DNA from 2 places in the Gordonia phosphorivorans genome. Region 1 is predicted to be linked to the other one. Evidence: riboswitches for the same ligand, from Rfam matches in the RefSeq annotation. Region 1 holds a riboswitch; the other holds the start of a gene.
The links. Region 1 has a riboswitch for cyclic di-AMP ahead of ACFFJD_RS03045 (C40 family peptidase). Riboswitches for the same ligand answer to the same signal wherever they lie in the genome.
Positions count from the first base shown of each region.

Region 2: linked by a shared signal. The riboswitch ahead of ACFFJD_RS06225 (transglycosylase family protein) and the one ahead of ACFFJD_RS03045 (C40 family peptidase) in region 1 are both predicted to bind cyclic di-AMP.

Region 1 is NZ_JBHLWV010000011.1:121,395-125,562, forward strand. Features, by position in the region: gene ACFFJD_RS03035 (hypothetical protein) at 1-433, opposite strand, end outside; gene ACFFJD_RS03040 (C40 family peptidase) at 435-1,400, opposite strand; gene ACFFJD_RS03045 (C40 family peptidase) at 1,557-2,138, opposite strand; cyclic di-AMP (ydaO/yuaA leader) riboswitch at 2,158-2,342, opposite strand; gene ACFFJD_RS03050 (DEDD exonuclease domain-containing protein) at 2,894-4,168, shown strand, end outside.
Region 2 is NZ_JBHLWV010000016.1:41,636-45,803, forward strand. Features, by position in the region: gene ACFFJD_RS06205 (DUF2771 family protein) at 1-35, shown strand, start outside; gene ACFFJD_RS06210 (cold-shock protein) at 50-463, opposite strand; gene ACFFJD_RS06215 (hypothetical protein) at 588-797, shown strand; gene ACFFJD_RS06220 (flavin reductase family protein) at 794-1,321, shown strand; cyclic di-AMP (ydaO/yuaA leader) riboswitch at 1,586-1,774, shown strand; gene ACFFJD_RS06225 (transglycosylase family protein) at 1,785-2,387, shown strand; gene ACFFJD_RS06230 (hypothetical protein) at 2,692-2,874, opposite strand; gene ACFFJD_RS06235 (helicase-associated domain-containing protein) at 2,977-4,168, shown strand, end outside.

The DNA.
Region 1 (4,168 bases):
TGGGTGCCAGTCGATATTGCAGCGCGCGCAGGACCAGCGCGTCACCCCGGTCGGGCGCCTCGGCGGCCGTGGACGGTCGCCGCTCCGACGCGGACGACGAACTCGGCGCCGGCGACGAGGCCGACGGCGGGGTCGCTGCGAGATCGGCGGCGGCCTCACGCATCGAGCGCCGGAACTCCGGCGTCGCCAGCGGATCGATCAGCGTCTCGACCTGCTCGGGCCGACCGGAGGTCAGCGCCGCGCTCAGCGCATCCAGGAGACGAATGACGCCCGCATCGCGCTGCTCTTCGTAGGCGCTCGGCGAGGTGGTGTACAGCGAGGTGGTCGACGACGGCGCGGCCGTCGGCTCGGGGCTGCCGCACGCACCGACGCCGCCGACGAGGACCGCCAGCAGCGCCGAGACCGCGACCGAGCGGCGGCGGGCAACGATCAAGTCAGTACCGTCGTGCCGTGTTGTACGAACCGGCCTTGTCCACCGGCACCACGGCCACGGGTACACCGAAGGTGGATGCGTGAATCACGTACCCGTTGCCCACGTAGAGGCCGACGTGGTGGGCGTCGGGGTAATAGATGATCAGGTCGCCCGGCTTGAGATCCTTGCGGTCGACGGGCTTGCCGCCGGCCATCTGCGCCTCGCTGGTGCGCGGAATAGTCTTGCCTGCCTGCTTGTAGGCCCACAGCATCAGGCCCGAGCAGTCGAACTCGTCGGGTCCGGTCGCACCCCACACATAGGGGTCGCCGATGCGGCTCAATGCGGCGTGCACCGCGACGGTGGCCGGCGAGGTGCCCTTGGGCACCGCCTTCGCATCGAAGGTGTACTTGGGCCCGCGGAGCGCGGCCAGTTCCTTGCCGGTCATCGACTGGTACACCGCGCGCACCGCGACAGCTTCCAGCTGCAGGTCGGCCTGCTTCGCCTGCAGATCACCGCGCTTGCGCGCGGCATCCTTGACCGCGGTCGAGGCCGCCGTGGCCGCCTGCTCGGCCGACTTCTTGGCGTTGGTCGCGTCCCGCGCGATGCTCTTGATCGACTTCAGATCCGCGGCCGACTGCCGGGACAGCACTTCCAGATCGGACATGTTGTTCAACAGGTCCTGCGGCGAATCGGACACCAGCATGGCCGAGAGCCGATTGACCCGGGCCCCACGGAAGCTAGCGCGGGCGAGGGCGTCGAGCTTGGTCTGCGCGGTGTCCATCTTGGCGGTGGCCTTGTCCAGGCTCCGCTGGGCGCTCGCCGCAGCCTTCCGCTGGGTGGCGACGACGCCGCGCTGCTTGTCGTATTCGACCTGCGCCTTGTTCATCGCCTCGGCGGACTTCTCCGCCTGGATCGAGAGCTGCTTGTATTGGGCCAGGACCGTCTGGGGTCCGCCGGCCGGCTCGGCGAATGCCGCCGAGGGTTGCATGGTCGCCAAGGTCGTCGCCGCTAGGAGTGCGGCGACGAACGAAGCGGTGCGCCGTGATTCAGTCACGAGAGAAACTCTCCTGCTACCGCCAGAACGAGCCGTGGGCGCTTTCGCTCACGGCTCGTTCTGGACGAAAGTGAAATCTTCCGGCTCCGCTCAGTAGCGGCGGATGCCCGTCAGCGACCAGGCCTTGACCTTGTCGCGCTTGACCGGCACACCGTAGGTCGAGGAGTGCACGAACATGCCGTTGCCCGCGTAGATGCCGGCGTGGCCGCCACCGTTGAAGATCAGGACGTCGCCGGGGCGCGCCGAGGCGAGCGAGGCCACCGGGGTGCCGCCGCCGAGCTGGCCGTAGCTGTCGCGGGGGACGGTCTTGCCGGCCTGCTTGTAGGACCAGTAGACCAGGCCCGAGCAGTCGAAGGCGTTGGGGCCGACCGCACCGTACGAGTACGGCGAACCGATCTTGGACTCAGCGGCACGCAGCGCCTTCTGCGCGCGCGCCGGCTGGCTGTTGAGGAGGCCGCCACCCTGAGTGCCGCCCTGCTTGAACTGCGGCGGAACCTGCTTGTCGTTGACACCAGGCAGTTCGAAATCGCCCACACCCGGGATCGAGATCGGCGCGGCATCGGCGGGCCCGGCGGCAATCGCGAGGGTGCCGACGGCGATCGATCCGGCGATCACTGCGGTCTTGGCGGCCTTGACGGCGCCCTTGGGCTGTTCCATACGGTGTTTCGCCACGGAAACGGTTCTCCTTGGTTGGTTCTCCCTGACCGCCGACCGGGTTAGCTGTCGGGTTCGGGCCGGAAGAGATGGCCCTACGCGGTCTGACCCGCGATTCACCCCGATTCCAGGCGCGTCCTCGTCGGTCGCGGGTCCGGAAAAAGAGTGGGTCCCCGGTTCGCCTTCCACGTGAGCAGGAGGGCGATTAGGCGGTGTCCTTCCGATCGGTGACCCCGGTTAGGGGGCGACCACTCGGTAGGTCTCAGAAAGATTACGAAACCTGAACGCCCGATGTCCACCGGTCGAGCCGCGCGCCGCTTCGAACCGCACCGTCAGACGGCCCGGAGATGCCGTCGACCCTCCCCACACGCAGCGCCGTGAACTGGGGCGATGTGCGCTTTTGCCGCCCGACCAGCCTTTTCGGTGATCAGCGCTGTGGCAACCAGCACATCGACGGCCGAGGAGATCTCCGCCTCCTCCGGCATTTCGTCGGCCTCGGGACCATAGTCCCTGGCCAGGGGGTCAAAAAGGACCTGCATCAGACACCCGTCACATGCGCGGTTTCGTCCCGGGCACGTCGCGCAGTCGATTCTCATTGTGATCTGCCTCTCATTCACCCGTCGGGCTGTGCACGTTGTCAGTTTTGCCGCCGGATCGGTCGTCGGGTCGGGCCGGAAGGCTCAACCTCGACCGGAGGGTAAACCGACCCCCCGACAGCCCCGGCGCCCGTTTCGCCTACCACGGTTGTCGGAGGCTCGAACTAACGTGCGGTCATGGACCAGTTGAGTTTCGCCGACCTGCCGGGTGACGAAGCATTCGCTTCCCTCTCGCTCGCCGACCTCACCCTGGTGGTCGTCGACCTGGAGACCACTGGCGGCAGCCCCGAGAACGACGCGATCACCGAGATCGGCGCGGTCAAGATCCGCGGCGGCGAGGTACTCGGAGAGTTCGGCACCCTGGTCGATCCCGGGCGCGCCATCCCACCGCAGATCGTCACCCTCACCGGCATCACCTCGGCGATGGTGCACGACGCACCGCCCATCGAGCAGGTACTGCCGGCGTTCCTCGAGTTCGCGCGCGGCGCGGTGCTGGTGGCCCACAACGCGCGCTTCGACGTCGGATTCCTCCGACGCGCCGCCGCGCGGCAGCACCTGCCGTGGACGTTTCCGGCGACCCTGTGCACGGTGCTGATGGCGCGCCGGATCCTGACCAGGCAGGAGGCCCCCACCGTCAAGCTGAGTGCGCTGGCCGAACTCTTCGATGTCACGGTGCGCCCCACCCACCGCGCCCTCGACGATGCGCACGCCACCGTCGAGGTCTTCCACCACCTCCTCGAGCGTGTGGGCAACCAGCAGGTGCACACCTACCGCGATCTCACCCGGTACCTGCCGCGCGCCACCCCAGCGTTGCGCGCCAAGCGCTCGCTGGCCGACGACCTCCCACATGCGCCCGGCGTCTATCTCTTCCGCGGCCCCGGCGACGAGGTCCTCTATATAGGCACCGCCGTGGATCTGCGTCGCCGAGTGGGCAGCTACTTCACCGGCGGTGACACCCGCGCCCGCATGGCCCAGATGGTGGGGCTGGCCGAACGGGTCGAGCACATCGAATGCGCGCATGCGCTCGAGGCCGGGGTCCGCGAGCTGACCTTGATCGCCGTCCACAAGCCGACGTTCAATCGGCGCTCGGCCAACCCACACCGCGGCTGGTGGATCACGCTGACCGGAAGCGAACCCCCACGCCTGAAGGTCAGCCGGACACCGTCCGCCGTGTGCTTCGGCCCCGTGTCCGGGCGCACGGTGGCCGCCGAGATCGCCGCCGCCCTCACCGAGGTGGCCACGAGCACCACCGAGGTGCGCGAACTCATCGACGGCCGCTCGGATGCACCGCTGGACGCGTTGACCCGACGACTGACCGCGTTGGCACAGAGTCGACGCTTCGAGACCGCGGCGCGGGCCCGCGACACCCTGGCGTCGACGATCGATGCGCTCGCCCGCTGCCAACGCCTGTCCGCGATCGCTCGGCTCGACGAACTGGTCCTCGCCCGCCCC
Region 2 (4,168 bases), on a different contig from region 1:
AGACGGTGCTGCCGGAGGTCCGCGGCACCGCCTGAGGCGGCCGGTGCCGCTAGCGGTCCAGTTCCCGGGTCACCGCGCGGACCACCTCGGAGATGCGGCGGGCGGTCTTGCGATCCGGGTAACGACCGTTGCGCAGGTCCGGCTGCACCTTGCCCTCGAGCAGGGTGATGAGGTCGGCGATCAGACCGTGCAGTTCGTCGGGCGTGTGCCGTTTGGTGGCCGCCCGCTGGGTCTCCCGCACATTGCGGGCGACGCTGGGCGCCGCCTCCAGCACGGTCACGCGCAGGGCCTGCGGCCCCTGGCGACCGGCCGCCATGTCGAACTCCACGCGCTGACCCGGCTTGAGTGACTCCACGTCCGCCGGCAACGCCGAGGAACGGACGTAGACGTCTTCCCCGCCCTCCTGCGACAGGAATCCGAACCCCTTGGCGGGGTCGTACCACTTCACGTGACCGGTCGGCACAGTGCTCACCTTCAAACTGCTCGGAACTGCTCATCAGAATGCGCCCCGCCCCCGCGGCGAATGCTCGCGGAAGACACTGAGGCGCACTTCGCCCGATGGTACGCGTCGGGCTACCGTGGTCCTCATGCAGTCCCAGAAGTCATCATCGCTGCTGCCCGCGGCCGTGATCCTGGTCGTCATCGGATTCATCGCCAGCATCGCGCTGCTGATCCCCGCGGTGCGCGACTCCAACCAGGTGATCGTGACCATCACCTACATCCTCGCGATGGGCGCACCCATCGGGCTGTTTCTCGCGGTCGTCTTCGCGTTGTTCTCCGGACGACGCAGCCGATGACCGCGGAACCGGCCCCGCTCGTCCCCGCCGACGATCCCGGCGCCCTCAAGCGCGCCTACAGCTGTTTCCCGTCGGGCGTCGTCGGCGTCTGCCGCCGCACCGGCTCGGGCGTCGACGTGGGCATGGCCGCGAGTTCATTCGCCACCATCTCCCTCGATCCGCCGCTGGTCTCGGTGGCCGTCCGGCAGGAGTCGGCCACCTGGCCGACCCTGCGCGACGCGGATGAGCTGGGTGTCAGCGTGTTCGCGGCCCACCAGGGCGACCTCGCCCGCCAGCTGGCCGGCCATCCCGATCACCGGTTCGACGGTGTCCGTCCACTGGCCCTCGACAGCGGCGCCCTGTTCATTCCCGGCGCCACCGCCCACCTGGTCTGCACCGTGGCCGGCGAGCTCCCGGCCGGCGACCACACCGTCGTCCTGCTGCAGATCCAGTCGCTGCGGAGCGATCCGACGGCGGAACCGCTGGTCTTTCACGCGAGCACCTTCCGCGCACTGGAGGCTCGGCGCGCACTCGACGACGCGTAGGCCGCCTGGGACGCGTGGTGCGCATCTCAATCTAGTTGTGACCTTAGTCACATAACGGCAAGATAACGAACGGGCTACGGGACGACCATCACTGCCGTGAACTGCGGCAATGCCGATTGCACACGAAAGTGAGCCGTTTGAGCGTGAAAACCCCGATTTCCGACCGGGTGACTTCCCCCAAACCGATTACGTAGTGTTCATTCCGGTCGCCCTCGGGCACCGACAAATAAACATCACCCGGCGGACGCGCCCAACCTCGTTCCGCCGCCGGGTTCACCGAACTATTCAGTTCAGGAACGAGGGCGGGGGACCCACCATCCCACCGGATAACGGCGGACCGTCACCGACGGACCGCCTTGGGGTTAAGTCCAGACCGGATCGCTCCGGAACGGACCGAGCACCTCTCAGCTCGAACCCGACAGCTCACTTCGCAGGCGCGTGGAGAGAGGAAACTCAATCACCCATGGCACGTCACGCTAAGCAGTCGCTCCGCAGCACCAAGACCGTCGCGAAGGTCGCCCTGACCTCCGCAGTCCTCGGCGGCGGCGCCGCACTTCTCGGCGGGGGCAACGCCTCGGCCGCCACCGACGCCGAATGGGATCGCGTCGCGCAGTGCGAGTCCGGCGGCAACTGGTCGATCAACACCGGCAACGGCTACTACGGTGGCCTGCAGTTCAGCCCCAGCACCTGGAGCGGCCACGGCGGCGGCCAGTTCGCCCCGAGCGCCCACCAGGCCAGCAAGGCCGAGCAGATCGTCGTCGCCGAGCGCGTCCTGGCCAGCCAGGGCAAGGGCGCATGGCCGTCCTGCGGTGTCGGCCTGTCCGGCCACAACCCGCGCCAGGCCCCGGGCAAGCCGTCCACCCCGTCGCTGCCGACGCTGAAGGACCGCCAGGCCACCCCGAAGGCCGACGACGCCAAGAGCACCAAGGACGCCATCTCGCAGGCACGTGGCGGCAGCCCCGAACTGCGTTCGGCCGCCGACGCCCTCGCGAAGTCGGGCTACACCCTCGACCAGGGCCAGCTGAACTTGTTCAACGAGAACAAGGGCCTGCTCGGCCTGAACTGAGCCGGCCGCGTCCATTCGTGACGCGCCCCAGCATCGAAGGAACCCCGCACCCGTGGTGCGGGGTTCCTTCGTCTCCCCCGTCACTCCCCTGACGCCCCCGTCCTCCTCCTCCCCCCGCGGGGAGGACCCCCATTCGCGTGTCGCGACCCGTCCTTCGTGTCGCCGTGCTGCAGCGCGGGCGACGTTCGGCACGGGTCGCGACACGGCGGCGAGGGACCGCGGCGAGCGACGGCTGCGGGCCACCCGGGCACGACGAAACCCCGTACCGACCAGCGGTACGGGGTTCGTTCGTGTCAGCGCCGCGTCAGCGGTTGATAACGGTGTTCGATTGAATGAAGGGCAGCTCGCTCGCGGGCACCGGGAAGGGGTTCTCATTGCCGAAGGGCGAGAGTGCACCTGCGAGATGCGCGGTGAACTCGGTGACGGCGTGATCCTCTACCGAAATGTCCGGCCAGCCATTGTCCACGTAAGTCTTCTTCTTAGCCACGGCCTCATTGTGCCATGCGGCCCGACGGAGGGGCACGGGGACCGGCAAACCGCCCGGACCTGTCGCGTCGACCGCGACGGCGCCGTCGGTAGCATTGACCGGATGGAACCGGACAGCCCCCTGCGCGGCCTGGCCGAGACGCTGGCCGACCGCTCCGACGCCGATCTCGCCGACCTGCTGACGCGGCGCAGCGATCTGGCCTCGCCGCCGCTGCGAGGCACGACGATCCTGGCGCAGCGCGCGCTGTCCGCAGCGTCGATCGCCCTGGCCGGCGAGGGGCTGGACCTGGCGACGGTCGCGGTGATCGAGGCCTTCCTCGAGTGCGGCTCCGACACCGCGCGCTCGGACGTGGTGGGACCGGTCACGCGCGATCAACTGGTCTCCGTCCTGGGGCGCCGCCTCAAACGTCCCGCCCTCGACCAACGGCTCGCCGACCTCGTCGCGCAGGGTCTGATCTGGGACTCGGGCGCCGGCACCGCCCGCAAACCGGCGTGGATCGCGGGTATCCACCTGTCGGCCGCGCTCCCCTGGCGCGGCCACCACCTAGTGGGCCCGCTCGCCACCCGTTCGCCCGAACAGATCCACGAGCTGCTCGACGCCCTCGACGAACGCCCGCGCGAGCTGCTGGCGACCCTCGCCTCCGGACCGTCGCTGGGCCGCAGCCGTGACGCCGCACCCGACGCCGACCCCGCGGCACCCGTCCCCCGGCTGATCGGCGACGGTCTACTCGCCCGCATCGACGAGCAGACCGTCGAGCTGGTGCCGATGGTCGGTGTGCTGCTGCGCGGCGAGCCGCCCCTGCTGACCGCCACGCTGGCACCCCCGCCCATGAGCGACGGCCCGGGTCGCTTCGGGCCGGAGGCGATCGACGCCGCCGGCGCCGGCGAAGCCTTGGAACTGATCCGCCACAGCGCGGCGCTGCTCGAGCTGCTCGGCGAGCAGCCCGCCGCGATGCTGAAGTCGGGCGGGCTGGGCATCCGGGAACTGCGGCGCCTGGCCAAGGCCACCGGCCTGCCCGTCGCCCGCATCGGCCTGATCGTGGAGATCCTGTCGGCCCACCGCCTGGTCGATTCCGGTCACCCCGAACCCGAGCCCGCCGGATCCACCGGCGAACCGGTCTTCGCCCCCACCGCGGCCGTGGACGCGTGGGGCCACAGCACCACCGAACGCAAGTGGCACGGGTTGGCGCAGGCCTGGCTCGACCTCCATCGCCGACCGTGGCAGATCGGCGACACCGACCGCGACGGCAACACCCTGGCCGCGCTGTCGAGCGAGCTCTTCGACGCCACCGCTC